DNA from 3 places in the Lysinibacillus sp. FSL K6-4013 genome. Region 3 is predicted to be linked to each of the others. Evidence: a T-box and tRNA genes for the amino acid it is inferred to sense, from the RefSeq annotation. Region 3 holds a T-box; the other regions hold tRNA genes.

Evidence for each region. The T-box of region 3 lies ahead of metG (methionine--tRNA ligase). A T-box ahead of a tRNA ligase gene usually reads a tRNA of that ligase, here a tRNA-Met.
Region 1: it encodes a tRNA-Met, which carries the amino acid that the T-box ahead of metG (methionine--tRNA ligase) is inferred to sense. The anticodon was not compared.
Region 2: it encodes a tRNA-Met, which carries the amino acid that the T-box ahead of metG (methionine--tRNA ligase) is inferred to sense. The anticodon was not compared.

The regions. Positions count from the first base shown of each region.
Region 1 covers NZ_CP152031.1:3,571,631-3,581,192, forward strand. The annotation lists gene nadB (L-aspartate oxidase) at 1-10, shown strand, start outside; gene nadC (carboxylating nicotinate-nucleotide diphosphorylase) at 1-827, shown strand, start outside; gene nadA (quinolinate synthase NadA) at 814-1,917, shown strand; gene MHB39_RS17665 (IS1182 family transposase) at 2,060-3,442, shown strand; gene MHB39_RS17670 (VOC family protein) at 3,655-4,071, shown strand; tRNA gene MHB39_RS17675 (tRNA-Glu) at 4,131-4,202, opposite strand; tRNA gene MHB39_RS17680 (tRNA-Ser) at 4,205-4,295, opposite strand; tRNA gene MHB39_RS17685 (tRNA-Asn) at 4,307-4,383, opposite strand; tRNA gene MHB39_RS17690 (tRNA-Ile) at 4,388-4,464, opposite strand; tRNA gene MHB39_RS17695 (tRNA-Gly) at 4,466-4,539, opposite strand; tRNA gene MHB39_RS17700 (tRNA-Phe) at 4,545-4,620, opposite strand; tRNA gene MHB39_RS17705 (tRNA-Asp) at 4,679-4,754, opposite strand; tRNA gene MHB39_RS17710 (tRNA-Met) at 4,758-4,832, opposite strand; tRNA gene MHB39_RS17715 (tRNA-Ser) at 4,886-4,978, opposite strand; tRNA gene MHB39_RS17720 (tRNA-Ile) at 4,994-5,070, opposite strand; tRNA gene MHB39_RS17725 (tRNA-Met) at 5,078-5,151, opposite strand; tRNA gene MHB39_RS17730 (tRNA-Ala) at 5,180-5,255, opposite strand; tRNA gene MHB39_RS17735 (tRNA-Pro) at 5,270-5,346, opposite strand; tRNA gene MHB39_RS17740 (tRNA-Arg) at 5,356-5,432, opposite strand; tRNA gene MHB39_RS17745 (tRNA-Leu) at 5,442-5,530, opposite strand; tRNA gene MHB39_RS17750 (tRNA-Gly) at 5,536-5,610, opposite strand; tRNA gene MHB39_RS17755 (tRNA-Leu) at 5,646-5,730, opposite strand; tRNA gene MHB39_RS17760 (tRNA-Lys) at 5,748-5,823, opposite strand; tRNA gene MHB39_RS17765 (tRNA-Thr) at 5,831-5,906, opposite strand; tRNA gene MHB39_RS17770 (tRNA-Val) at 5,910-5,985, opposite strand; rRNA gene rrf (5S ribosomal RNA) at 5,996-6,111, opposite strand; rRNA gene MHB39_RS17780 (23S ribosomal RNA) at 6,302-9,229, opposite strand; rRNA gene MHB39_RS17785 (16S ribosomal RNA) at 9,412-9,562, opposite strand, start outside.
Region 2 covers NZ_CP152031.1:3,897,161-3,906,722, reverse strand. The annotation lists gene MHB39_RS19425 (D-2-hydroxyacid dehydrogenase) at 1-204, shown strand, start outside; gene perR (peroxide-responsive transcriptional repressor PerR) at 325-768, shown strand; gene MHB39_RS19415 (YgzB family protein) at 791-1,144, opposite strand; gene MHB39_RS19410 (nucleotidyltransferase-like protein) at 1,294-2,181, shown strand; rRNA gene MHB39_RS19405 (16S ribosomal RNA) at 2,534-4,086, shown strand; rRNA gene MHB39_RS19400 (23S ribosomal RNA) at 4,269-7,196, shown strand; rRNA gene rrf (5S ribosomal RNA) at 7,308-7,423, shown strand; tRNA gene MHB39_RS19390 (tRNA-Asn) at 7,440-7,516, shown strand; tRNA gene MHB39_RS19385 (tRNA-Ser) at 7,522-7,613, shown strand; tRNA gene MHB39_RS19380 (tRNA-Glu) at 7,638-7,712, shown strand; tRNA gene MHB39_RS19375 (tRNA-Val) at 7,728-7,803, shown strand; tRNA gene MHB39_RS19370 (tRNA-Met) at 7,830-7,904, shown strand; tRNA gene MHB39_RS19365 (tRNA-Asp) at 7,908-7,983, shown strand; tRNA gene MHB39_RS19360 (tRNA-Phe) at 7,999-8,071, shown strand; tRNA gene MHB39_RS19355 (tRNA-Thr) at 8,084-8,159, shown strand; tRNA gene MHB39_RS19350 (tRNA-Tyr) at 8,169-8,252, shown strand; tRNA gene MHB39_RS19345 (tRNA-Trp) at 8,266-8,339, shown strand; tRNA gene MHB39_RS19340 (tRNA-His) at 8,352-8,427, shown strand; tRNA gene MHB39_RS19335 (tRNA-His) at 8,463-8,538, shown strand; tRNA gene MHB39_RS19330 (tRNA-Gln) at 8,543-8,617, shown strand; tRNA gene MHB39_RS19325 (tRNA-Gly) at 8,623-8,697, shown strand; tRNA gene MHB39_RS19320 (tRNA-Cys) at 8,706-8,779, shown strand; tRNA gene MHB39_RS19315 (tRNA-Leu) at 8,827-8,907, shown strand; one part of gene MHB39_RS19310 (IS3 family transposase) at 9,304-9,562, opposite strand, start outside.
Region 3 covers NZ_CP152031.1:4,290,417-4,299,978, forward strand. The annotation lists gene MHB39_RS21230 (2-isopropylmalate synthase) at 1-498, shown strand, start outside; gene metG (methionine--tRNA ligase) at 549-2,183, opposite strand; T-box leader at 2,241-2,501, opposite strand; gene MHB39_RS21240 (HAD hydrolase-like protein) at 2,589-3,236, opposite strand; gene fosM (FosM family fosfomycin resistance protein) at 3,252-3,677, opposite strand; gene rsgA (ribosome small subunit-dependent GTPase A) at 3,695-4,765, opposite strand; gene MHB39_RS21255 (3-oxoacyl-[acyl-carrier-protein] synthase III C-terminal domain-containing protein) at 5,158-6,240, shown strand; gene MHB39_RS21260 (isoprenylcysteine carboxyl methyltransferase family protein) at 6,242-6,784, shown strand; gene MHB39_RS21265 (GTP-binding protein) at 6,805-7,998, opposite strand; gene rpmG (50S ribosomal protein L33) at 8,168-8,317, shown strand; gene MHB39_RS21275 (hypothetical protein) at 8,516-9,250, opposite strand; gene MHB39_RS21280 (hypothetical protein) at 9,262-9,543, opposite strand; gene MHB39_RS21285 (hypothetical protein) at 9,536-9,562, opposite strand, start outside.

The sequences.
Region 1 (9,562 bases), 720 kb from region 3:
AATTTTTTAATGAGGATTTAGGAGATGGGGATTTATCGAGTGAATTTATCTTTTCAGCCGATCAACTAGGATCTTTTTCTTTTTACGCGAAAGAAAGCGGAATTTTTTGCGGGGCACTCATTATTGAGCATGGCTTTCTCTTACTCGATCGATCAATCGAAGTCAACCTTCATAAAAAAGATGGAGAGATGGTTAAGTCAGGTGATGTGCTTGCTGTGATTAAAGGTCCCTTACAAAAGTTATTAATAGGTGAGCGTGTCATTTTAAATCTTATTCAACGAATGTCTGCTATTGCAACGGCGACCAATCGTGCCGTTCAAGAAACAGTAGGTACTCATGCAAAAATATGTGATACCCGTAAAACAATACCAGGACTGCGTATGTTAGATAAATATGCTGTTCGAATTGGTGGTGCTTTTAATCATCGTAATGGCCTGTATGACGCAATTATGCTAAAGGATAATCATATTGCCTTTGCTGGTAGCATAGCAAACGCAGTTCAAGCCGCAAGAGCGAAAGTCGGGCATACCGTAAAAATTGAAGTTGAAATTGAAACAAAAGAACAGTTAGAAGAAGCTATCAAGGCAGGAGCAGATATTATAATGTTTGATAACCGTAGCCCAGAAGAAATCCGTGCATGGCTTCCCATTGTTCCACCAACTATTGCGACTGAAGCATCTGGGGGCATCACACTTGAAAATTTAAAGACATATGCCCAATCAGGTATTCAATGGATTTCACTTGGCTCCCTAACACATTCAGTTAAAGCTTTTGATATTAGTGCACTCGTTCAAATGAAAGGAGATCATTCCCTTGTCCATCACTAGTTTATTACAACAGACGTCATTACTTCCAGAGCATTATCGGGCACTATCTGTAAAGGAAATGGAATCTCGTATTTTATCAATAAAGAAAAAATTAGGGCCTAAATTATTTATTCCTGGGCACCATTATCAAAAAGATGAAGTCATTCAATTTGCAGATGCAACCGGGGATTCTTTACAGTTAGCTCAATTATCTGCAGCAAATAAGGAAGCTGAACACATCGTATTTTGCGGTGTGCATTTTATGGCAGAGACTGCTGATATGCTGACAACGAAACAGCAACATGTCTATTTACCAGATATGCGCGCTGGTTGTTCAATGGCTGATATGGCTGATATTTATCAAACAGAACAAGCATGGCCAATTCTTCAAGAACTCTTTGGTGATACGATTATTCCTCTAACCTATGTTAATTCAACTGCGGCTATTAAAGCCTTTACTGGAAGACATGGTGGTGCTTGTGTCACTTCATCGAATGCAAGGGAACTTGTTCAATGGGCTTTTACCCAAAAACAGCGGATCTTCTTTTTACCTGACCAACATTTAGGAAGAAATACTGCCTATGATTTAGGTATACCTCTTGAAAATATGGCTGTTTGGAATCCACATAAGAACATGCTCGAAACAAAAGAGCCTCTTGAAAATATTCAGGTTATACTTTGGAAGGGTCACTGCTCTGTGCACGAAGGTTTTACCGTTCAACATACAGAGGTTATTCGTAAAAAACACCCAACTATGAGCATTATCGTTCACCCTGAATGCAGCCGTGAAGTGGTAGCAGCAGCTGATGATGCAGGCTCCACAAAATACATTATTGATACAATCAATCGAGCTCCAAGCGGATCTGCATGGGCAATTGGAACAGAAATGAACCTTGTCAATCGCATTATTAAGCAGCATCCTGATAAACATATTGTCTCCTTAAATGAAAACTTTTGTCCTTGTTTAACAATGAATCGCATCGACCTTCCGCATTTGTTATGGAGCTTAGAAAGTATCGAGCAAGGGCAACCTCATAACCGTATACAAGTAGATGAACATACTACTGCTGAAGCTCTTAGCTCACTTGAAAGAATGCTAGCCAGAGGATAAATAGTTAAACTTTTTAAACAGAAAGGTTATAAGACATAACCTTTCTGTTTCATTCTGTTGATAAACTATTTAGTCAATGAAATTTTTTTGAAAAATCGGGTAAAGTCCTTTCAATTCTATGAAATGAATTGGAGGGATTTTTATGTTCTTTACTACTTCAAGACAGACCATCGAAAAAAATCGGGAGGCTTATTTAGCTATGTATGATAAGAGCCACCTGTTAGTGCAATTGGATCAATTAATTGATTGGCAATCGATTTTAAAAAAGTTGATGCGCTATTATTCAAATACACCTACCGGGCGTCCGTCTAAAGATCCGATTATTTTGGTGAAGATATTATTGATTCAAAGTCTAGAAGGGTTTCGATCTGTCCGTTTGACGTGTAAACAAGTTCAATCAAATGCCACGTATCGTTGGTTTCTAGGGATTCATCTATTTGAAAAAGTACCTCATCATAGTACAATTTCTCGTTTTTTATGGGAACGTCTGAAAGGACCTCCATTTTGGTTAGCGTTGTTTAATGAACAAGTGTGGGCCATTCATCAGGAAGGATTTATTGCGAATAAAACGTGGGCTGCAGATGAAACGGAGTTAAAGGCCAATGCCAATAAACGTTTTCGTCAACGGCTCCTTGTGAAAAAAATGGTTGAAGAGAATGAGAACGATTTAAAACGAATCAATCAATTCCGCGAAAAACAAGGAAAAAAACCATTAAAGCCGGCCCTATCTAAAGTGATATTTCATCCAACGAATTTTAGTCCTGTCGATGAAGATGCGCGCCTATCCGTTAAACATGTGGAGAGAGGGCAATTTGCGTATTATGAACATCGTATTGTCGATACATTACATGGATTTATTATTGCCTCTGAAATCACAGCAGCAAATAGACCTGGACATCAAATTTTACCTCAGCAGCTGAATCAATTGCATGAACTATTTCAGCAGTATGCGAAAGAAATTACATTAGATGCTGGCTATTATAATGCACAATGTGCGAATGAGCTCTTTAAACGAGGCTTTTTTGTCTCCATACCTTATAAAAGAAGCCAGACAAAAGAACATCCAAGCTGTCGGCGTCATCAATTCAAAAAGTTAAACGAAACGACGTATGCTTGTCCAATGGGCGTACCGTTTCGTTATACAACATCAACGCGCAAAGGCTATCACGAATTTAAAGCATCAAAAGGAAGCTGCAAAAACTGCCCGTACGCTTTAAACGAAAAAGACCGTATTTTAAGGCTTTCTATTCATCAAAAAACCTATGATCGTCTAAGAGAAATGAGATTATCATGGAAAGGGAAAATTTTAAAAACTGTCCGACCACAAACGATTGAACTAAGCTTTGCCCATAGCAAAGAATACCACGGTCTCCGTTATGCCAGATACCGTGGTATACCCAAAGTAAAAACACAAGTTTTGATGATCGCACTCATTCAAAACTTTAAGAAATGGACCAAGCTCCGTTCACTAAAACAAGTTGGACTCCATCTCACATATAAAATTATAGAAGATTCTTTTGAATAATTCAAAAAATCCCTGTGGAAATTCACAGGGATTTCATTGACAGGGTTGTTTTTCAACAACGTGAAACAGAAAGGTTATAAGACATAACCTTTCTGTTTTTGTTGATATAACACCCGCTTTCAATAGTGCTAATGGCTTCCATTTTCGTCTGCATTGCTATAATTGACAAGCCTTTATGCCCCATGATACTGTCAATTTGGAGGTGATACTAAATGGCTTTTCAATCGAAAAATATCTTTATCAATTTACCAGTAAAAGATCTAAACAAATCCATTCGTTTTTTTAAGGAATTAGGTTTTGAGTTCAATCAACAATTTAGTGATGAAACAACAGCCTCAATGATTATTAATGAGAATATCTTTGTTTTGATAATGGTTGAAGAACGATTTAAAGGATTTAGTAAGAAAGAAATTACAGATACTACTACTTCTGCAGAAGCAATCTTATGTCTTTCTGCCGAAAATCGAGAACAAGTAGATCAATTAGTGAATAAGGCACTTGCCTCTGGTGGTAAACCTTATAGTGAACCACAAGATCATGGATTTATGTATGGTTGGGGCTTTCAGGATGTAGACGGGCACATCTGGGAAGTAGTTTATATGGATGAAAATGCATTGAATCAAGAGTAAATTTTGTATCTATGAATATAAAAAAACAGTAGATGCATTTGCATCTACTGTTTTTAGTATGACCCGTACGGGATTCGAACCCGTGTTACCGCCGTGAAAGGGCGGTGTCTTAACCACTTGACCAACGGGCCCATGGCGGAGAAGGAGGGATTTGAACCCTCGCGCCGGTTACCCGACCTACACCCTTAGCAGGGGCGCCTCTTCAGCCTCTTGAGTACTTCCCCAAAATAAAAAATGGCTCCGAAGGCAGGACTCGAACCTGCGACAACCTGATTAACAGTCAGGTGCTACTACCAACTGAGCTACTTCGGAATAATGGTGGGCCTAAATGGACTCGAACCATCGACCTCACGCTTATCAGGCGTGCGCTCTAACCAGCTGAGCTATAGGCCCTTGGAGCGGGTGATGGGAATCGAACCCACGACATCAGCTTGGAAGGCTGAGGTTTTACCATTAAACTACACCCGCATAAATGGTGGGTCAGGACGGAATCGAACCGCCGACACTTAGAGCTTCAATCTAATGCTCTACCAACTGAGCTACTGACCCATTTCGTCCATGCTAAGCTTGCTCACTCTTTTGCTTCTCATGACTTTGATTTTAAAAATGGCGGTCCCGACCGGGATCGAACCGGCGATCTCCTGCGTGACAGGCAGGCATGTTAACCGCTACACCACGGGACCTTTTGGTTGCGGGGGCCGGATTTGAACCAACGACCTTCGGGTTATGAGCCCGACGAGCTACCACTGCTCCACCCCGCGATAATTTTATGCTGTTTCGAGTTTTTAAAGCACCATTTATAAAAATTTAAAACTGGAGGAGGTAGAGGGATTCGAACCCCCGCGCGGTGTTACCCGCCTGTCGGTTTTCAAGACCGATCCCTTCAGCCAGACTTGGGTATACCTCCGTTACAATATATAAATGGTGGACCTTGCAGGACTCGAACCTGCGACCGGACGGTTATGAGCCGTCTGCTCTAACCAACTGAGCTAAAGGTCCTTTAAGATGGCGGCAGAGGGGATCGAACCCCCGACCTTACGGGTATGAACCGTACGCTCTAGCCAGCTGAGCTACGCCGCCAGGATCTTTATACTGGTTAATTTACTTATGGTGGAGCCTAGCGGGATCGAACCGCTGACCTCCTGCGTGCAAGGCAGGCGCTCTCCCAGCTGAGCTAAGGCCCCATAATTTTTGGAAATGGTCGGGAAGACAGGATTCGAACCTGCGACCCCTTGGTCCCAAACCAAGTGCTCTACCAAGCTGAGCTACTTCCCGTTGTTCTTTTGGCGCGCCCGACAGGAGTCGAACCCATAACCTTCTGATCCGTAGTCAGACGCTCTATCCAATTGAGCTACGGGCGCATTTAAAAATGGTGCCGAGGACCGGAATCGAACCGGTACGGTAGTCACCTACCGCAGGATTTTAAGTCCTGTGCGTCTGCCAGTTCCGCCACCCCGGCACATTTGGAGCGGAAGACGAGGTTCGAACTCGCGACCCCCACCTTGGCAAGGTGGTGTTCTACCACTGAACTACTTCCGCATGTGCATAAGTTTTTTATCTGGCAATGAAAATAATGGTGCGGGTGAAGGGAGTCGAACCCCCACGCCTTGCGGCGCTAGATCCTAAGTCTAGTGCGTCTGCCAATTCCGCCACACCCGCTTATTATTATTTCTAAATGGTGAGCCATGAAGGACTCGAACCTTCGACCCTCTGATTAAAAGTCAGATGCTCTACCAACTGAGCTAATGGCTCGAAAAAATGGTGCCGGCTATAGGAATCGAACCCACGACCTACTGATTACAAGTCAGTTGCTCTACCTGCTGAGCTAAACCGGCATATGGTGGAGGATGACGGGCTCGAACCGCCGACCCTCTGCTTGTAAGGCAGATGCTCTCCCAGCTGAGCTAATCCTCCTGGGTGTTATGCCTAGCGACGTCCTACTCTCACAGGGGGAAGCCCCCAACTACCATCGGCGCTAAAGAGCTTAACTTCCGTGTTCGGTATGGGAACGGGTGTGACCTCTTTGCCATCATCACTAGACTTATTCGACCTCCAATACACGGCGTATTACTGCGTCAGCTGCTCTCGTTCAATCAGTCACGTAATAAGTACGCTCCTTCAATCACTTGTTTGCTTCCTTGTACTACTTGCGTCTTGAAGCTCTCTTTTTTTGTTGAAAGAATTGTTCTTTCAAAACTGGATAAACGGTGCATTGAATGCTTCAAACATATTGGTTAAGTCCTCGATCGATTAGTATTCGTCAGCTCCATGTGTCACCACACTTCCACCTCGAACCTATCTACCTCATCGTCTTTGAGGGATCTTACTTACTTGCGTAATGGGAAATCTCATCTTGAGGGGGGCTTCATGCTTAGATGCTTTCAGCACTTATCCCGTCCACACATAGCTACCCAGCGATGCCTTTGGCAAGACAACTGGTACACCAGCGGTGTGTCCATCCCGGTCCTCTCGTACTAAGGACAGCTCCTCTCAAATTTCCTACGCCCACGACGGATAGGGACCGAACTGTCTCACGACGTTCTGAACCCAGCTCGCGTACCGCTTTAATGGGCGAACAGCCCAACCCTTGGGACCGACTACAGCCCCAGGATGCGATGAGCCGACATCGAGGTGCCAAACCTCCCCGTCGATGTGGACTCTTGGGGGAGATAAGCCTGTTATCCCCGGGGTAGCTTTTATCCGTTGAGCGATGGCCCTTCCATGCGGAACCACCGGATCACTAAGCCCGTCTTTCGACCCTGCTCGACTTGTAGGTCTCGCAGTCAAGCTCCCTTGTGCCTTTACACTCTACGAATGATTTCCAACCATTCTGAGGGAACCTTTGGGCGCCTCCGTTACCTTTTAGGAGGCGACCGCCCCAGTCAAACTGTCCGCCTGACACTGTCTCCTGCCCCGCTAAGGGGCATGGGTTAGAATTTCAATACAACCAGGGTAGTATCCCACCGACGCCTCCTTCGAAGCTGGCGCTCCGAGATCTCTGGCTCCTACCTATCCTGTACAAGTTGTACCAAAATTCAATATCAGGCTACAGTAAAGCTCCACGGGGTCTTTCCGTCCTGTCGCGGGTAACCTGCATCTTCACAGGTACTATAATTTCACCGAGTCTCTCGTTGAGACAGTGCCCAGATCGTTACGCCTTTCGTGCGGGTCGGAACTTACCCGACAAGGAATTTCGCTACCTTAGGACCGTTATAGTTACGGCCGCCGTTTACTGGGGCTTCAATTCGCAGCTTCGCTTGCGCTAACCACTCCTCTTAACCTTCCAGCACCGGGCAGGCGTCAGCCCCTATACGTCACCTTACGGTTTTGCAGAGACCTGTGTTTTTGCTAAACAGTCGCCTGGGCCTATTCACTGCGGCTCTCATGCGCTTGCACGCTCAAGAGCACCCCTTCTCCCGAAGTTACGGGGTCATTTTGCCGAGTTCCTTAACGAGAGTTCTCTCGCACACCTTAGGATTCTCTCCTCGACTACCTGTGTCGGTTTGCGGTACGGGCACCTCTCACCTCGATAGAGGCTTTTCTTGGCAGTGTGAAATCAGGAACTTCGTCCATACGGACTCGCCATCACAGCTCAACGTTACAGTGTGCGGATTTGCCTACACACACGCCTTACTGCTTGGACGCGCACAACCAACGGCGCGCTTACCCTATCCTACTGCGTCCCCCCATTTCTCAAACGGTGAGGAGGTGGTACAGGAATATCAACCTGTTGTCCATCGCCTACGCCTATCGGCCTCGGCTTAGGTCCCGACTAACCCTGAGCGGACGAGCCTTCCTCAGGAAACCTTAGTCATACGGTGGACGGGATTCTCACCCGTCTTTCGCTACTCATACCGGCATTCTCACTTCTAAGCGCTCCACCAGTCCTTCCGGTCTGACTTCAACGCACTTAGAACGCTCTCCTACCACTGACATCGTAGATGTCAATCCACAGCTTCGGTGAATCGTTTAGCCCCGATACATTTTCGGCGCAGCGTCACTCGACCAGTGAGCTATTACGCACTCTTTAAATGATGGCTGCTTCTAAGCCAACATCCTGGTTGTCTGTGCAACGCCACATCCTTTTCCACTTAACGATTACTTTGGGACCTTAGCTGGTGGTCTGGGCTGTTTCCCTTTTGACTACGGATCTTATCACTCGCAGTCTGACTCCCGTGTATAAATATCTGGCATTCGGAGTTTGTCTGAATTCGGTAAACCGGGATGGCCCCCTAGTCCAAACAGTGCTCTACCTCCAGTATTCTCATCACGAGGCTAGCCCTAAAGCTATTTCGGAGAGAACCAGCTATCTCCAAGTTCGATTGGAATTTCTCCGCTACCCACACCTCATCCCCGCACTTTTCAACGTGCGTGGGTTCGGGCCTCCAGTAAGTGTTACCTCACCTTCACCCTGGACATGGGTAGATCACCTGGTTTCGGGTCTACGACCACGTACTACATCGCCCTATTCAGACTCGCTTTCGCTGCGGCTCCGCCTTCTAAAGCTTAACCTTGCACGTAATCGTAACTCGCCGGTTCATTCTACAAAAGGCACGCTATCACCCATTAACGGGCTCTAACTACTTGTAGGCACACGGTTTCAGGATCTCTTTCACTCCCCTTCCGGGGTGCTTTTCACCTTTCCCTCACGGTACTGGTTCACTATCGGTCACTAGGTAGTATTTAGCCTTGGGAGATGGTCCTCCCGGATTCCGACGGAATTTCACGTGTTCCGCCGTACTCAGGATCCACTCAGGAGAGAACGAACTTTCGACTACAGGGCTTTTACCTGCTCTGGCGGACCTTTCCAAGTCGCTTCATCTAACTCGCTCTTTTGTAACTCCGTATAGAGTGTCCTACAACCCCAAGAGGCAAGCCTCTTGGTTTGGGCTCTTCCCGTTTCGCTCGCCGCTACTCAGGGAATCGATTTTTCTTTCTCTTCCTCCAGGTACTTAGATGTTTCAGTTCCCTGGGTCTGCCTTCAAGACGCTATGTATTCACGTCAAGATACTACGCGATTAAACGTAGTGGGTTCCCCCATTCGGAAATCTCCGGATCAAAGCTCACTTACAGCTCCCCGAAGCATATCGGTGTTAGTGCCGTCCTTCTTCGGCTCCTAGTGCCAAGGCATTCGCCGTGCGCCCTTAATAACTTAACCAAGTTATTAAGCCTATAAAAAAACTTAAAAAATAAATGTGTTTGTTACAATTTCAATGTCGTTTTATCCAGTTTTCAAAGAACAAGTTTTGAAGTATTTCATTCAGAAAGAATGAACCTTCAAAACTGAACGCAAAACGTAATCTTACAAACCCAAGGTTTGTATTCCGAAATAATCCTTAGAAAGGAGGTGATCCAGCCGCACCTTCCGATACGGCTACCTTGTTACGACTTCACCCCAATCATCTATCCCACCTTCGGCGGCTGGCTCCAAAAGGTTACCTCACCGACTTCGGGTGTTACAAACTCTCGTGGTGTGACGGGCGGTGTGTAC
Region 2 (9,562 bases), 390 kb from region 3:
GTTTTAGATGTATTCGAAGAGGAGCCCCTGACATCTGACAATCCATTATGGACATTACCAAATGTCATAGTATCACCCCATGTATCCAGTCATTCTTCTCGATATGTCGAGCGTAGCTTAGAAATCTTCAAGCCAAGCCTAACAAAATGGCTAAAAGGTGATACTGATTTAGAAAATGTCATGGATCTATCAAGAGGATATTAAGGAACAGCCATTGATTTATTGAGGATAAGCAATGTGTGATTGTTGACGAAGTAGTACGAATTGGATACACTATTTATAACAATTATAAATTAATAATACTTATGGAAGAGGTGCATGACGATGTCTACAACGCATTTACAAGATGCACTGGACACGTTGAAAACAACTGGTGTACGTATTACTCCTCAGCGTCATGCTATTTTGGAATATCTAATTCAATCAATGGCACATCCTACTGCCGATGAAATTTATAAAGCACTTGAGGGCAAGTTCCCTAATATGAGTGTAGCGACTGTTTATAACAACCTGCGTGTATTTCGTGAAGTAGGTCTTGTGAAAGAGCTAACTTACGGGGATGCTTCAAGTCGCTTTGATTTCGTGACAAACGATCATTACCATATGATTTGTGAATGCTGTGGTAAGATCGTCGATTTCCATTATCCTGGACTCGACGAAATAGAGCATTTTGCATCACAGGTAACAGGCTTTGATGTGCATTCGCATCGCTTAGAGATATACGGCACTTGTCCAACATGTAAAGTTGCTACTGCAAAAGTTCAATAAAAATCCTAGCTCTTAGAAAGGGCTAGGATTTTTTTGATTTATTATTATAGGATTGATCGAACTCTTTACCTTCTAGAGTAGGATCAAGTGTTAATGGCTCATTGCAGTACATGCACATATCTACTCGTCCTAAAACCTTTGTATGCTTATGACAATTAGGACACTCAACTTGAACAGCTCTTGTTGACAGTAATCCGATCCAAGCGTATACAACTGTACTACCGATAATACAAAGAACACCTAGTGACATGAAAATTAAAACTAATATCGGGCTATTTTTAAAGAAAATGCCTCCGTACATGACAATAAAACCAAAAAAGATTAGTGCTAGTGCGAATGAACGAATTTTATTAATTTTACTTTTATAAGGTTTCATATTTCATCTTGCCTCCCAATCTAAAATCTACTATAACATATAAGGACAAAGTATTTTAGCTTTGAACTGAATGAAAGAAGGAATACTTTTAGAGTATGTCGAATTTTTAACGGAATAAAGAACCTATTATGAATAAAGGAGGGCTGAACATGGAGCAAGTACTGCGTCCAATCTATCAAGAACGTGCGAGTCAGTCGAATACATTAGGCGTAATTTTAGTGGAAAAGCGTGAAGAACAAAGTAACGTTACAGATACATTTGATACGGTTTTACTCATTATCGTAAAAGAAGCAGAGCAACCAGTCTTTTCAAAACATTACTTATATGAAGGAAATAAAATCGCTCTACATACTGTTACGGAAAAATTAATTCGAAAATGGTTACTCATCGGTTCAAATCGGAAGGTCGTCGATTGGATATTCTTCGGTAGAGTATTATTTGATCGGAATGAATTTCTGCATAAATTAAAAATAGAATTGCAGGAATTTCCGTATAGCGGACGTAAAATTAAAACAGGTATTCAATTTTCAAAGTTAATTCGTCGCTATTTGGAAGGGAAAGAATACTTCGATAAAGGAAGTTACTTGGATGCTTATAATCACGTTGTGGATTCCCTACATCATTTAGGTCGTTTATCTATTATCGATAGTGGCCTGTATCCTGAAGTAACTGTTTGGGCTCAGGTGAAAAAAATTGAGCCAGCCATCTATAAGCTGTATGAAGAGCTAGTGACAAGTAATGAGCCAATAGAAAAGCGCTTAGAATTGTTGTTTTTAGCAAGTGAGTTTTTAATCCACTCTCGTACACGAGATGGGGCACAGCATATACTAGAAGTCATGCAAACAAAAGAAATGTGGACCATTCAGGAATTACATGATCATCATGAGCTCGTGAATTACTCAGTGGATTTAGAAGTGTTTGTGGAGTATTTAGTGGATAAAGGCTATATTCAAATTGAACCAATTGCAGCGAAAAATGAAAGGATATTTCACCGTCATTACAAGGTAAATAAAGATGCTCTAGAAATGGGGCAATGACTGTAGTATGCTTGTAATCGAGGTATCTAAAAATACCTCGATATTTTTTTAGAAAAGTTGTTGACGAATAATATCTTAGTATTGTATTATATTAATTGTCGCTAAGACATAACGATTAACTCAGAAAAAAGCATAAAAAACTTCTCTTAAAAAGTTGTTGACATGTTTTAAATAAGATGTTAATATAAAGAAGTCGCTGAAAAAAACGACTTAAACAAAAATGAACCTTGAAAACTGAACAAGCAAAACGTAATCAATAAAGTTTTAAGTAGCTAGCTTAGCTAGTGAACAAAACACAATTTTGGACATCAAACATGATGCCAGCAAAACAATTTGAGCTAATCAAATTTCTTTTATGGAGAGTTTGATCCTGGCTCAGGACGAACGCTGGCGGCGTGCCTAATACATGCAAGTCGAGCGAACAGAAAAGGAGCTTGCTCCTTTGACGTTAGCGGCGGACGGGTGAGTAACACGTGGGCAACCTACCCTATAGTTTGGGATAACTCCGGGAAACCGGGGCTAATACCGAATAATCTCTTTTGCTTCATGGCAAGAGACTGAAAGACGGCATCTCGCTGTCGCTATAGGATGGGCCCGCGGCGCATTAGCTAGTTGGTGAGGTAACGGCTCACCAAGGCGACGATGCGTAGCCGACCTGAGAGGGTGATCGGCCACACTGGGACTGAGACACGGCCCAGACTCCTACGGGAGGCAGCAGTAGGGAATCTTCCACAATGGGCGAAAGCCTGATGGAGCAACGCCGCGTGAGTGAAGAAGGTTTTCGGATCGTAAAACTCTGTTGTAAGGGAAGAACAAGTACAGTAGTAACTGGCTGTACCTTGACGGTACCTTATTAGAAAGCCACGGCTAACTACGTGCCAGCAGCCGCGGTAATACGTAGGTGGCAAGCGTTGTCCGGAATTATTGGGCGTAAAGCGCGCGCAGGCGGTCCTTTAAGTCTGATGTGAAAGCCCACGGCTCAACCGTGGAGGGTCATTGGAAACTGGGGGACTTGAGTGCAGAAGAGGAAAGTGGAATTCCAAGTGTAGCGGTGAAATGCGTAGAGATTTGGAGGAACACCAGTGGCGAAGGCGACTTTCTGGTCTGTAACTGACGCTGAGGCGCGAAAGCGTGGGGAGCAAACAGGATTAGATACCCTGGTAGTCCACGCCGTAAACGATGAGTGCTAAGTGTTAGGGGGTTTCCGCCCCTTAGTGCTGCAGCTAACGCATTAAGCACTCCGCCTGGGGAGTACGGTCGCAAGACTGAAACTCAAAGGAATTGACGGGGGCCCGCACAAGCGGTGGAGCATGTGGTTTAATTCGAAGCAACGCGAAGAACCTTACCAGGTCTTGACATCCCGTTGACCACTGTAGAGATATAGTTTCCCCTTCGGGGGCAACGGTGACAGGTGGTGCATGGTTGTCGTCAGCTCGTGTCGTGAGATGTTGGGTTAAGTCCCGCAACGAGCGCAACCCTTGATCTTAGTTGCCATCATTTAGTTGGGCACTCTAAGGTGACTGCCGGTGACAAACCGGAGGAAGGTGGGGATGACGTCAAATCATCATGCCCCTTATGACCTGGGCTACACACGTGCTACAATGGACGATACAAACGGTTGCCAACTCGCGAGAGGGAGCTAATCCGATAAAGTCGTTCTCAGTTCGGATTGTAGGCTGCAACTCGCCTACATGAAGCCGGAATCGCTAGTAATCGCGGATCAGCATGCCGCGGTGAATACGTTCCCGGGCCTTGTACACACCGCCCGTCACACCACGAGAGTTTGTAACACCCGAAGTCGGTGAGGTAACCTTTTGGAGCCAGCCGCCGAAGGTGGGATAGATGATTGGGGTGAAGTCGTAACAAGGTAGCCGTATCGGAAGGTGCGGCTGGATCACCTCCTTTCTAAGGATTATTTCGGAATACAAACCTTGGGTTTGTAAGATTACGTTTTGCGTTCAGTTTTGAAGGTTCATTCTTTCTGAATGAAATACTTCAAAACTTGTTCTTTGAAAACTGGATAAAACGACATTGAAATTGTAACAAACACATTTATTTTTTAAGTTTTTTTATAGGCTTAATAACTTGGTTAAGTTATTAAGGGCGCACGGCGAATGCCTTGGCACTAGGAGCCGAAGAAGGACGGCACTAACACCGATATGCTTCGGGGAGCTGTAAGTGAGCTTTGATCCGGAGATTTCCGAATGGGGGAACCCACTACGTTTAATCGCGTAGTATCTTGACGTGAATACATAGCGTCTTGAAGGCAGACCCAGGGAACTGAAACATCTAAGTACCTGGAGGAAGAGAAAGAAAAATCGATTCCCTGAGTAGCGGCGAGCGAAACGGGAAGAGCCCAAACCAAGAGGCTTGCCTCTTGGGGTTGTAGGACACTCTATACGGAGTTACAAAAGAGCGAGTTAGATGAAGCGACTTGGAAAGGTCCGCCAGAGCAGGTAAAAGCCCTGTAGTCGAAAGTTCGTTCTCTCCTGAGTGGATCCTGAGTACGGCGGAACACGTGAAATTCCGTCGGAATCCGGGAGGACCATCTCCCAAGGCTAAATACTACCTAGTGACCGATAGTGAACCAGTACCGTGAGGGAAAGGTGAAAAGCACCCCGGAAGGGGAGTGAAAGAGATCCTGAAACCGTGTGCCTACAAGTAGTTAGAGCCCGTTAATGGGTGATAGCGTGCCTTTTGTAGAATGAACCGGCGAGTTACGATTACGTGCAAGGTTAAGCTTTAGAAGGCGGAGCCGCAGCGAAAGCGAGTCTGAATAGGGCGAAGTAGTACGTGGTCGTAGACCCGAAACCAGGTGATCTACCCATGTCCAGGGTGAAGGTGAGGTAACACTTACTGGAGGCCCGAACCCACGCACGTTGAAAAGTGCGGGGATGAGGTGTGGGTAGCGGAGAAATTCCAATCGAACTTGGAGATAGCTGGTTCTCTCCGAAATAGCTTTAGGGCTAGCCTCGTGATGAGAATACTGGAGGTAGAGCACTGTTTGGACTAGGGGGCCATCCCGGTTTACCGAATTCAGACAAACTCCGAATGCCAGATATTTATACACGGGAGTCAGACTGCGAGTGATAAGATCCGTAGTCAAAAGGGAAACAGCCCAGACCACCAGCTAAGGTCCCAAAGTAATCGTTAAGTGGAAAAGGATGTGGCGTTGCACAGACAACCAGGATGTTGGCTTAGAAGCAGCCATCATTTAAAGAGTGCGTAATAGCTCACTGGTCGAGTGACGCTGCGCCGAAAATGTATCGGGGCTAAACGATTCACCGAAGCTGTGGATTGACATCTACGATGTCAGTGGTAGGAGAGCGTTCTAAGTGCGTTGAAGTCAGACCGGAAGGACTGGTGGAGCGCTTAGAAGTGAGAATGCCGGTATGAGTAGCGAAAGACGGGTGAGAATCCCGTCCACCGTATGACTAAGGTTTCCTGAGGAAGGCTCGTCCGCTCAGGGTTAGTCGGGACCTAAGCCGAGGCCGATAGGCGTAGGCGATGGACAACAGGTTGATATTCCTGTACCACCTCCTCACCGTTTGAGAAATGGGGGGACGCAGTAGGATAGGGTAAGCGCGCCGTTGGTTGTGCGCGTCCAAGCAGTAAGGCGTGTGTGTAGGCAAATCCGCACACTGTAACGTTGAGCTGTGATGGCGAGTCCGTATGGACGAAGTTCCTGATTTCACACTGCCAAGAAAAGCCTCTATCGAGGTGAGAGGTGCCCGTACCGCAAACCGACACAGGTAGTCGAGGAGAGAATCCTAAGGTGTGCGAGAGAACTCTCGTTAAGGAACTCGGCAAAATGACCCCGTAACTTCGGGAGAAGGGGTGCTCTTGAGCGTGCAAGCGCATGAGAGCCGCAGTGAATAGGCCCAGGCGACTGTTTAGCAAAAACACAGGTCTCTGCAAAACCGTAAGGTGACGTATAGGGGCTGACGCCTGCCCGGTGCTGGAAGGTTAAGAGGAGTGGTTAGCGCAAGCGAAGCTGCGAATTGAAGCCCCAGTAAACGGCGGCCGTAACTATAACGGTCCTAAGGTAGCGAAATTCCTTGTCGGGTAAGTTCCGACCCGCACGAAAGGCGTAACGATCTGGGCACTGTCTCAACGAGAGACTCGGTGAAATTATAGTACCTGTGAAGATGCAGGTTACCCGCGACAGGACGGAAAGACCCCGTGGAGCTTTACTGTAGCCTGATATTGAATTTTGGTACAACTTGTACAGGATAGGTAGGAGCCAGAGATCTCGGAGCGCCAGCTTCGAAGGAGGCGTCGGTGGGATACTACCCTGGTTGTATTGAAATTCTAACCCATGCCCCTTAGCGGGGCAGGAGACAGTGTCAGGCGGACAGTTTGACTGGGGCGGTCGCCTCCTAAAAGGTAACGGAGGCGCCCAAAGGTTCCCTCAGAATGGTTGGAAATCATTCGTAGAGTGTAAAGGCACAAGGGAGCTTGACTGCGAGACCTACAAGTCGAGCAGGGTCGAAAGACGGGCTTAGTGATCCGGTGGTTCCGCATGGAAGGGCCATCGCTCAACGGATAAAAGCTACCCCGGGGATAACAGGCTTATCTCCCCCAAGAGTCCACATCGACGGGGAGGTTTGGCACCTCGATGTCGGCTCATCGCATCCTGGGGCTGTAGTCGGTCCCAAGGGTTGGGCTGTTCGCCCATTAAAGCGGTACGCGAGCTGGGTTCAGAACGTCGTGAGACAGTTCGGTCCCTATCCGTCGTGGGCGTAGGAAATTTGAGAGGAGCTGTCCTTAGTACGAGAGGACCGGGATGGACACACCGCTGGTGTACCAGTTGTCTTGCCAAAGGCATCGCTGGGTAGCTATGTGTGGACGGGATAAGTGCTGAAAGCATCTAAGCATGAAGCCCCCCTCAAGATGAGATTTCCCATTACGCAAGTAAGTAAGATCCCTCAAAGACGATGAGGTAGATAGGTTCGAGGTGGAAGTGTGGTGACACATGGAGCTGACGAATACTAATCGATCGAGGACTTAACCAATATGTTTGAAACATTCAATGTATCGTTTATCCAGTTTTGAAAGAATAAAATATTAGAATATACTTGTAATTTTTATAAGTTATGTTATAATAAGTATTGTCTTTCAAATAGTCTAGTGATGATGGCAAAGAGGTCACACCCGTTCCCATACCGAACACGGAAGTTAAGCTCTTTAGCGCCGATGGTAGTTGGGGGCTTCCCCCTGTGAGAGTAGGACGTCGCTAGGCTATATACTAAAATTATTCCGAAGTAGCTCAGTTGGTAGTAGCACCTGACTGTTAATCAGGTTGTCGCAGGTTCGAGTCCTGCCTTCGGAGCCATTCTTGGAGAGTTGTCCGAGTGGCCGAAGGAGCACGATTGGAAATCGTGTAGGCGGTTAACACTGTCTCAAGGGTTCAAATCCCTTACTCTCCGCCAGCACTTTGATGTGTTCCAAACGATGGCCCCTTGGTCAAGTGGTTAAGACACCGCCCTTTCACGGCGGTAACACGGGTTCGAATCCCGTAGGGGTCACCATTTAAATACCCAGATGGAGGATTAGCTCAGCTGGGAGAGCATCTGCCTTACAAGCAGAGGGTCGGCGGTTCGAGCCCGTCATCCTCCACCATTATTTTTACAACATTATAGTATTATCGCGGGGTGGAGCAGTGGTAGCTCGTCGGGCTCATAACCCGAAGGTCGTTGGTTCAAATCCAGCCCCCGCAACCAAATGGTCCCGTGGTGTAGCGGTTAACATGCCTGCCTGTCACGCAGGAGATCGCCGGTTCGATCCCGGTCGGGACCGCCATTTATTTTAAAATATGGGTCAGTAGCTCAGTTGGTAGAGCATTAGATTGAAGCTCTAAGTGTCGGCGGTTCGATTCCGTCCTGACCCATCTTGTTTTTTTGCCGGTTTAGCTCAGCAGGTAGAGCAACTGACTTGTAATCAGTAGGTCGTGGGTTCGATTCCTATAGCCGGCACCAGATTTTCCCGGAGGGGTAGCGAAGTGGCTAAACGCGGCGGACTGTAAATCCGCTCCTTAGGGTTCGGCGGTTCGAATCCGTCCCCCTCCACCAGTTTTATTATTTTAGGGGCATAGTTCAACGGTAGAATAGAGGTCTCCAAAACCTTTGGTGTGGGTTCGATTCCTACTGCCCCTGCCAATTAATTTTATGGCGATTGTGGCGAAGTGGTTAACGCACCGGATTGTGGTTCCGGCATTCGTGGGTTCGATTCCCATCAGTCGCCCCATCTAATATAAAATTAATAAACATCATAATACAATGGCGATTGTGGCGAAGTGGTTAACGCACCGGATTGTGGTTCCGGCATTCGTGGGTTCGATTCCCATCAGTCGCCCCATTGTTGGGGTATAGCCAAGCGGTAAGGCAACGGATTTTGATTCCGTCATGCCTAGGTTCGAATCCTAGTACCCCAGCCATTTTTGCGGAAGTAGTTCAGTGGTAGAACACCACCTTGCCAAGGTGGGGGTCGCGAGTTCGAACCTCGTCTTCCGCTCCATGTATGACGGCGGCATAGCCAAGTGGTAAGGCACGGGTCTGCAACACCCTTATCACCGGTTCAAATCCGGTTGCCGCCTCCATATTTTAACTGTTAATCGGTTTATCCGATTTTTTTTATCTCCATTATGCCGGTGTGGCGGAATTGGCAGACGCGCACGACTCAAAATCGTGTTCCTTTGGAGTGTCGGTTCGACCCCGACCACCGGTATCAATTACAACGAAGAATCCTTGATTTATTAGGGATTCTTTTTTTATTGTAAAAAATTATAGAATGTATATAAACATAGATAAAAAAGAGGTAGACTGAATGGGTCTTATTGTTGCCTATACAACAGCTATATTATATGTAATCACGATGATCGTGGTAACGTTAACTAATAGATAAATGTGTGCTTGTCTTCTATTATAGATACTATATTCATACAACAATTGATATTCACAGTTCGTATAAAATAGTAAGACCGTGATTAGAAATCAAAAAATAGCAATTCATTCAAGGCGAGGTTCTATAACAAAATAAGATTTTAGCAAGTAAAGATAAATAAAATTCACAAAAGAAGCCACTCTATGGGTGATCTGACCCGAAAAAGTTAGACATATTTAGTTAAGCAACTTCTAAGACCTGAATTCGGTATTCCACCGGACTTAGGTCTTTTAATTTTGCCTTTATTCGTTTGTGATTGTAATAGTAAATATAGTCATGGAGTTCCTGTTCAAAATGTGCCATGGATTCAAATTCTTGTAGATACAGGAGTTCAGATTTTAATAAGCCAAAGAAATTTTCAATAACTGCGTTATCCAAACAATTGCCCTTACGGGACATACTCTGCGTAATCCCGTGTTGTTTTAATGTTTGTTGATAC
Region 3 (9,562 bases):
GAAGGTATTTTCGAAGGATTCTTAAAGCTAGCCGATGCAAAGAAAGAAGTATATGATCACGATTTATATGTTATTGTTGAAAGCTATTATGAAAAACATGATGCCAATAATAAAAATGCTACACATTATAGTGAGCAATTCTTTGATTTTGATGATCTACAAGTCGTCAGCAATACAAGCTTCCCTTCAGCAAGTGTTAAGGTTCGAAAAGGCGGCGAAGTATTTAAAGCTAGTGCAGTAGGCTCTGGTCCAATTGATGCCCTCTATTCAGCCATTGCAGAAATTACAAATATGGATGTAAAACTAGTGGAATATAATATCAATAGTGTTTCACGAGGCAAAGAGGCTTTAGGTAAAGTAAAAATTACGATTGAGCATGAAGGCGAAAAGTATATTGCAAAAGCAGCAGATACAGATATTCTTAAGGCAAGTGCATTAGCCTATATTAATGCGATCAATAGCATTGTAGTGACAAAATTAACACCTGTTATGAATTAAATGAAAATAGCAAAGCAGTATGGCACTTGTGCCATACTGCTTTTTCAATCCTAGTGACTATCCCTAACTAGTTTTTGATATTCCTCTTCGATTCGTTCGATATCAAGACGTTCAAATAATGGTGTCACCTCTCGAATGACTTTAGGGAGATCTACTTGCTCATGCCACATCATTTCATTTATACCTAACATATTTCTTACTTTCTTTGCTGAAAACGGTAAGAAAGGATGCAGCAGCTGTCCTAAATTCGCAATGATATAGACGCAAGTTGCTAATGTACGATTACCTGCCTCTACGTTTTCTTTTACCTGTAGCCATGGCTGTTGTTCATCAAAATAACGATTAGCACCGCGAATATACTCAAAAATCGATTCTAACGCCTGTTTGAAATGACCACCTTCGATAAGAACACCCGCTTCATTAAACAATTGTACGGTTTGTTTTCGAATGTCGCTATCCACCTCCGCTTGTGGCACCTGACAAGCAAATGATTTCTCAATAAACTTCAATGTACGGTTTACAAAATTGCCATAGGCTCCGAGTAGTTCGCCATTATGGCTATAAATAAATTCCCGCCATGAAAAATCAGTATCACGATTTTCTGGCGCATTCATCGTTAAGAAGTAACGAATAGAGTCCGCATCATAACGACTTAAAATATAAGGAACCCATACAGCCCAATTCTGACTAGTAGATAATTTGCGTTTTTCTAATGTTAAATACTCATTAGATACGATATGGGTAGGTAATGCCTTGGATCCAATTCCCATTAAAATGGCTGGCCAAATAACTGTATGGAATGGAATATTATCCTTCCCATGTACATAGTATGAAATGGTCTCTTCATTCCATAAATCTTCAATAGCTATTTGATGCTCTTTTGCCCATTCCAAGCTTGCTGTTAAGTACCCTGCTACAGCTTCAATCCATACATATATTTTTTTCCCTTCAAAACCTGGCACTGGAACATCTATGCCATTCGGTAAATCTCTTGTTACCGCTCGGTCAGGAACTCCCTCTGCCAAGTATCGCTCCGTTAACCCTAAAGCATTGTCACGCCAACGTTTCTCGGCTTTCGCTTGTGCTAAATAAGACTCCAACCTTCCTTGAAATTGACTAAAGGTAAAATAAAAGTGCTCAGTTTCCCGAATAACAGGTTCGTTCCCACAAATTTTGCAGCGCTTATCAATTAAATCCAATGGGTCTAAAATTTCTGAGCAGTTATCACATTGATCTCCCCTTGCTTTCGCTCCACAATTTGGACAGAGCCCCTCGACAAATCGATCTGGTAGAAATTGTTTATCCGTCTCACAGTAAGCCTGTTCAATTTTCTTTTTGTATAAGAAATTATTAGCCAGTAGCTGTAAGAAAAGGGCCTTAACGGATTCATGGTGGTGCTCCGCATCCGTTCTTGTGTACAAATCATAGGTAAATCCTAAATCATGAAAGCATCTAGTAAACTCCTCATGATAGTGATTAGCTATAGCTTCTGTCGTTGTATTCTCTTGTGCGGCCCGTATAGAAATGGGTGTACCATTACAATCACTGCCTGATACATATAAAACCTGCTCGCCTTTTTGTCGGTAATATCTAGCCAAAATATCACCTGGTAATAATGCGGCAACATGCCCTAAATGCAAAGAGCCATTTGCATACGGCCAAGCGCCTCCAATAACAATCGTCATTCTAAATTGCTCCCCTCACAGAAAAAATGGTAAAAAAAAATCGCCCTAATCAAATCTGATTAGGACGAGTATACCCGTGTTACCACCTATATTTACAAATAGCTTACACTATTTGCCTCTATCAGTACGTCTTCACTCAAAAAAGAGATACTGCTGCTGTTGTAACGAGTGCCCATCTCGTCGTAATCTACTGGCTAAAAAGCTTTCGGTACGAAGCTCAAAGGTCATTTTCAAAAGGGTTCATTTACCTCATTTCCACCAACAGAGGCTCTCTACAAAATGCTAATCCAATTTACTTTTCCTTCTCAATGCTTTTTCTATAGGATTGGCATTATTTTACGCCTTCTTGTGAGGAAATGCAATGATTGTTGTAAAAGCGTCTTTTTTTTGATTCATTTTCTCGAGTTAATCTAATGTAACCTTTAGCAAATCAGTTAAATCATCAATTACTATATCTGCTTTTTCTAACTCCTTATCTTGTGCAAAGTCAAAGCGAACACCTATTGATAGTAATTGATTGTCCTGTGCAGCTTGGATATCCGAAGAACGATCTCCTACCACTGCTCCATAATCAATTTTATTTTCATCTACAACTCTTTTGACCAGATCCGATTTATGCCCACTTGCAATTGCTTGAATGCTATAGATTCCCTTTATAAAACGCTCCAACTGATAGGTTTCGACGATTGCTTGTAAATAGTCAACCTGTCCATTACTCGCTATGTATAACGGATAATTCTCTGACAATGTTGCAAGGGTTTGTTCAGCGTTTGGATACAAAGCACCTTTATGTCCACGTATTTGCTCAATCAGCTTTACATGGAATAATACATTGCTCTCTTCTCGTATCTCTAAAGCATGCATAGGACATAATGTTTCCCACACAACAGGTAAAGGAACCCCCATTATTTCTCTATATTTTTCTATAGGTGTTTCTCCCTGCCACAAGCCGTTTGTCCGCAGCACATCAAATGTTGCATCGAGCGCAGGCTCTAAAATAAGATTGGTTTGAAATAATGTTCCGTCCATATCAAAAATAAACGCTTTATTCATAAAATCGCTCCTTAATTAGTTATCCAAAAACACCATATGCTGCTTTTCTTGCTTATAATAATCCAAACGATCCTGCAAAGTTCCTGTATGAAATTCAAATTTATGGCCATCAGGATCTGTAAAGTAAATCGATTTTTTATCCTTTTCATCTCTTTGCCGACCTGCTAAAATATTGACCTTTAGCTGCACCAATCTGTCATACATTTTATCAAAGTCATCCTCAGTGATTGTGAAGGCAATGTGTGTATAGGAATGATGGATGTCATTACGGGGTATATCCTTTTCTACATTCAGAGCTAGCCACAGCCCATTTACATCAAAATAGGCTGTGCTGTTCCCCTTTACTAGCAACTTGGCATCGAATACTTTTTCATAAAATGTGATGGATTCCTCTAAATTAGAAACTGAAAACAATAAATGATTGATGTTTTGAATTGTCATGGCTGTGCTCCTATTGATTATTTCTTTCCCTTTTTCATTCCCTTGGCTATTTGCTTCCACTTGCGCTGCTCCTCAAGTTTTGCTTGCGTATTTGTTTTGCGCTCCATATAAGCCAATTCTCTTTGCAGCTTAAAATAGCTTTGTAGACGATATTGGTCCAAGTCCCCATCTACTATAGCTTGCTGCACAGCACAATAAGGCTCTTTTTGATGTGTACAATCACGATAACGACAAGCTGTCGCTAGTTCCTCAATATCTTGAAAGCTAGAAGCTAAACTATCCCCTTGATCCCACAGTTGAAGCTCACGCATCCCTGGCGTATCAATTAGACAGCCACCAGCAGGCAATACTACTAGCTCTCGATGGGTTGTTGTATGTCGTCCCTTGGCATCATCCTCACGTATACCCGCTACTTTCATCAGTATCTCACCACATAAAGCATTTGTTAATGTGGACTTCCCTGCTCCTGAAGACCCCAATAGTGCCCCCGTGACCCCCTCTGTGAATAGCTTCTGAATTTCCTTTAGACCTTCGCCCGATAGAGCACTCGTTACGAAGATATCCACACCAAAGGCTACAGACTCCACTTCTTGTACTAAGCTCGAAACATCCTCGCATAAATCAGCTTTTGTCAGGACAATAATGGGCTTTGCACCTGAATCCCAAGCAGCCACTAAATATCTCTCCAAACGTCGAATATTAAAATCTGCGTTCAAGCTCATAACAAGTAACACAATATCGACATTTGATGCGACAATCTGTTCTTGAATTTCCGTTCCTGCAACTTTACGTGAAAATACAGATTTTCGTTGGAATAGCTGATGAATAATTGCTCGTTCCTCACCAGGCATTTTCTCCACTAGCACCCAATCACCAACTGCTGGATAGTCCTCCCGAGCTAAAGAGGTATACGCATAATGACCAGCAATTGTCGCAAGCCATTCTCCCTCTTCAGCTAACACCCGATAAGAATGCTTATGCTCTAAAGTAACCCTTGCAGGCACACAATTTTTTAATTTAGCCTGTTTTTTCATTTCTATCATTTGCTCTTCAAAATATGTTGTAAAACCTAATGTTGTTAAATTCAATTTATTTTCCTCCTAAACGTATGATGCCTCAGCGAAAATAGTTGTCATCCGCAAGAGGCCCTATCGCAATTCACCTTTTGGAACTACAATAAAAAACCTTGTAGCTGCAATTCGGCAGTTACAAGGTTTCACAGGCACGTTTAAAAGATACACAAATACCCCGAGTTATGGCACGGCGTCACTTTGTATATTTTAGGCGTGTGAAATTGAACAAACCGAATTGCAGTTCGCTAATTACAGATCTATTCATCATGTCACATCACCTACTTTCCATTTAGTTGTTATCAATATAGCTAAATTTTCAGAAATTGTCAATTACAATATTATAAGCATTTATTCCAATCATCCACGCATACAATGAACAAAACCATTAAATGCGAGGAGATGTTGGATTGCCTAAAATCATTTCAATTAGCACATATCAACCACCTTACACATTACAGCAAGATAACGCAGAGGAACTAACGAAAGAGCTTTTTTATGCAAAAATTCCAAAACTAGAGCGCTACTTAAAGGTTTTTGAAAATGGTGGCATCAACACACGCCATTTTTGTGTGCCAGCTGAATGGCATCGTACGAATCACTCCTTTGAAGAACGTAATAATTTATATATTGAGTTAGCTACACAATACAGCGTAAGTGTCATTCAAGCATGTTTAGCTAATACAGCTTTTTTATCCTCACCTATTCCTACTGAGGACATCGATGCCATCATTTTTGTTAGCAGTACAGGAATTTCAACACCTAGCATTGACGCACGTGTTATGAACAAAATTCCCTTTTCAGATCGACTTAAACGCATTCCTCTATGGGGTCTTGGTTGTGCAGGAGGAGCCGCTGGTATAAGCAGAGCCTATGATTTTTGTAAAGCCCATCCACATGCAAAGGTACTTGTCGTTTGTGTCGAGTTATGTAGCCTCACTTTTCAGCCAAATGATTTTTCTAAAAGTAATTTAATTGGTGCTTCTCTTTTTGCCGATGGTGCAGCATGCATACTTGTTTGTGGGGATGAAGTAGCTATCGCAACAAAAAGGCCAACCCCTAATATTCTAGCTACAGGTTCCAAATGGATGCCAGATTCGGAAAATGTAATGGGTTGGGATGTGAAAAACAACGGGCTTCATGTCGTTTTCCAAAAAAGTATTCCTTCTATTATTACCAATTGGCTTGGACCTTTCATGGAGCAATTTTTAATGGCACAAGGACTGTATAGCGAACAATTGACTCATTTTATTGCGCATCCTGGAGGAAAAAAGGTATTAAAAGCTTATGAAGATACACTTTATCTATCTCCCCAAAAAACCGACATTTCTCGGGAAATATTGAGACGACATGGTAATATGTCATCACCAACAGTGTTATACGTATTAGAGCAGTTTATGTTAAATGAAGGACAAGTGGAGGATACAGGCTTGCTCGTAGCTCTTGGCCCTGGTTTTTGTGCAGAAGCTGTATTATTAAACTGGAGGGAGTAACATGATCTTCTATTTTATTTTTATCCTTGTCGTTCTACAAAGATTGACAGAGGTTGTTATTGCCAAGCGCAATGAGAAGTGGATGCTTTCTCAAGGAGCCTATGAAGTAGGTGCTTCACACTACCCCTATATGGTAGCCATGCATATTAGCTTTTTTCTGTTTTTAATAGTGGAAATCGTCACAAACAACAATGGTATCTCGCCCTTATTTCCGTTATTTTTTATATTATTTTTAGCTGTGCAGGCTTTAAGAATCTGGTGTATTCGCTCTTTAGGCACTTTTTGGAATACAAAAATCCTCATTTTACCTGACGCACAAGTTGTTCGTAAAGGGCCATATGAATATATGCGCCATCCCAATTATGCGGTAGTTTGTTTAGAAATCCTTTTGCTACCACTCATGTTTCAGGCATACTTTACAGCATTTTGTTTTACATTACTCAATATTACAATGCTTTCTGTACGAATACCTATAGAAGAAAAAGCATTACGAGATGCTACTAATTATAATCGTGTATTTCAAAAGAAGATTTCGGAGTCTTAGCCGAAATCTTCTTTTCTTCTTTATTGCCATTCCCAGTTAAAGGGATCTTGTAGACGTTCCCAAGGGTTCTGAAACTCTTCATTTGTTAACAAACAGTTGTCCAACTGTTTAGTGATGTCTTCTCGATCTAGATCAATGCCAATAATCACAAGTTGTGTCATTCGATCTCCGTACTCTTCATCCCAATCTTCCAATACTTCAGGGCTTTGCTGGAATACATCCTGCTGCTGGGCTTGAGAAAGAGCTGCTACCCAATAAGAGACTGGTTCAATTTTTGCAGATGACCCCGCTTGCGATAATAATAGCGCAACTTCCTGATGTCTTGCACTCCAAATAATACCCTTCGCTCGTACTATTGAGTCTGGCATGTGATCACACCACTCAACAAAGCGCATCGGATGAAACGGTCTTTTGCGTTTATAGGTAAAGGAAGAGATACCGTACTCCTCAGTCTCTGGTGTATGGTTTTCGTGACCAAGCTCCAACTCCTTTAACCAACCAGCCGATTCAGAGACACGTTCAAAGTCAAAACGCCCTGTATTTAAAATTTCAACCGGATCGATAACACCATTTGTTGTACGTATAAGTTTTGCCTCAGGCTGTAATGCACGTAAAATACGCTCTAATCGCTCAAGCTCCTCTGCGGATACTAAATCGCACTTATTTAAAATAAGGACATCACAAAATTCAATTTGATCAATGAGAAGGTCTGCAACATCACGCTCATCTAATTCACCAACAGCTTCCTTGCGCTCCAATAAGCTTTCCCCAGACTGAAAATCATGCCAAAAACGATGGGCATCTACAACCGTAACCATTGTATCTAATCGACAAAACTTCGTTAAATCAATGCCAAGCTCCTCGTCTAAATAACTAAACGTTTGTGCAACTGGAATCGGCTCACTAATCCCTGTCGATTCAATCAAAATGTAATCAATATTGCCTAGCTTCGAAAGACGTTCCACCTCCTGCAATAGATCCTCTCGTAATGTACAGCAAATACAACCATTCGATAGCTCCACAAATTTCTCTTCTGTACGTGATATACCGCTACCATTTGCGATAAGCTCCGCATCAATATTAATTTCACTCATATCATTCACAATAATAGCGACACGTAAATCCTTTTTGTTTTGCAATACATGATTCATCATGGTTGTCTTACCAGAACCCAAATATCCACTCAATACTGTAACAGGAATTTTCTTTGTCATTATTACAACTCCTTAAATCGTAATCATTACTATTTATAATTTGTAATTAAATCATATTACTTTGGAAAATGCAAAGCTTTTTATTACTAGTGAAATTAAACTTGACAATATCCAGCGAGAAATATATTGTTTAAATCGTAATAATTACTATTTAAAAGGAGGCCCTTCAATGCGTGTACAAGTAACACTAGCCTGTACTGAAACAGGTGATAAAAACTATATTACTACTAAAAATAAACGTAATAATCCCGAAAGATTTGAGCTTAAAAAGTACTCTCCTCGCCTGAAACGTGTAACCCTGCATAGAGAAACAAAGTAATATTGGAATGGGGATCAAGATGATATCTTCTGGAGCGGATCTAACCTGTTTTGGCGCGGTGCCTTCTACTATGTGAGTGGCTAGAGAGTCTTCCTCTATGAGCGGTTTGACCCTTCTTAGAAGCTTCCTATTCGAAGCAATAAAAAATGACTGTTTCAAAGGCATACTTTTGAAACAGTCATGATGAAATTTCCCCAGCTAAAGCTGCTCACTATTGATTTCTAACGCTAGTTCATTCAATTTCTGATCTAATTCATCGAGCATACGTAATCTAAAATCTATTTGCTCATCAATATTAACCCCTTGTTTTATTGATGTGCCATTATCCTTAGATTGTTTTTTTACTGCATCTAATTCATTGGATAGTCTCTCAATTTCTAGATTTTTCGTCTCTAACTCCCTTAATAAATGTCGATGAAGGCTGTCCGAATCTACTTTCTCTCTATGGTATTTTTCTAGTTTCTCTATAATATTCTCCATTTGTTTACCTGCTATGATTGTATAGTCACTTAATTTTTTATCTATGCTTTCAATTATAGATCTTTCATTTGTATTGATCGTAGCTTCCTTTGATGCTTGAATATTGTCCATCAATGACTTATTTTCAGCTCGTAATTCTGCCAATTCCTTTAATAAAGCCTCAATGGATGCAATTTGTTTTTTTCTTTGCGCTTCTCTTTTCTGAATTTGTTCATCGTAAGCTTGTAATTCCTTATCAAAGTCTCTTTTCAACTTTAGTAGCTCCATCGAAAGATCTTTTTTATGCCTTGTTAATTGAACATTTTCTCGTTCAAGTCGAAGAACCAAAGCGTAATAATCACTATCTCTAAGTCTCTTCACCTCATTTTTGTACTTAGCTAACTCGGCCCTTAAAAAAATAATCATTTGTTGGAGCTGTATTGGATCATTGTTTTTCACAATCTCATTGTCCATCATCACACCCCCTAGCCTGAATATCTTTTTAGTAAATCGACCACCTCTTCAAACTGCTCTCTACTTTCCTCTAGTAATTCATCCAGCTGCTTCATCCACTTTCCTTCTAATTGTGGATTCTCTAGTTGTTCAACATGACTCTTTTCGCCTGTAACAAGATAGGCAATTAATAGCTGTAATGTGCTTTTTTCAAGAAATGCAAAGCTATTATCTTGTTCATTACGACGACTTAGCTGTTCCTTCACTAATTGCTGAATTACACTACCAAACTCTTGTTTTGAGTTGTCACCCATTGTCTTCCTCCTGTGTTTG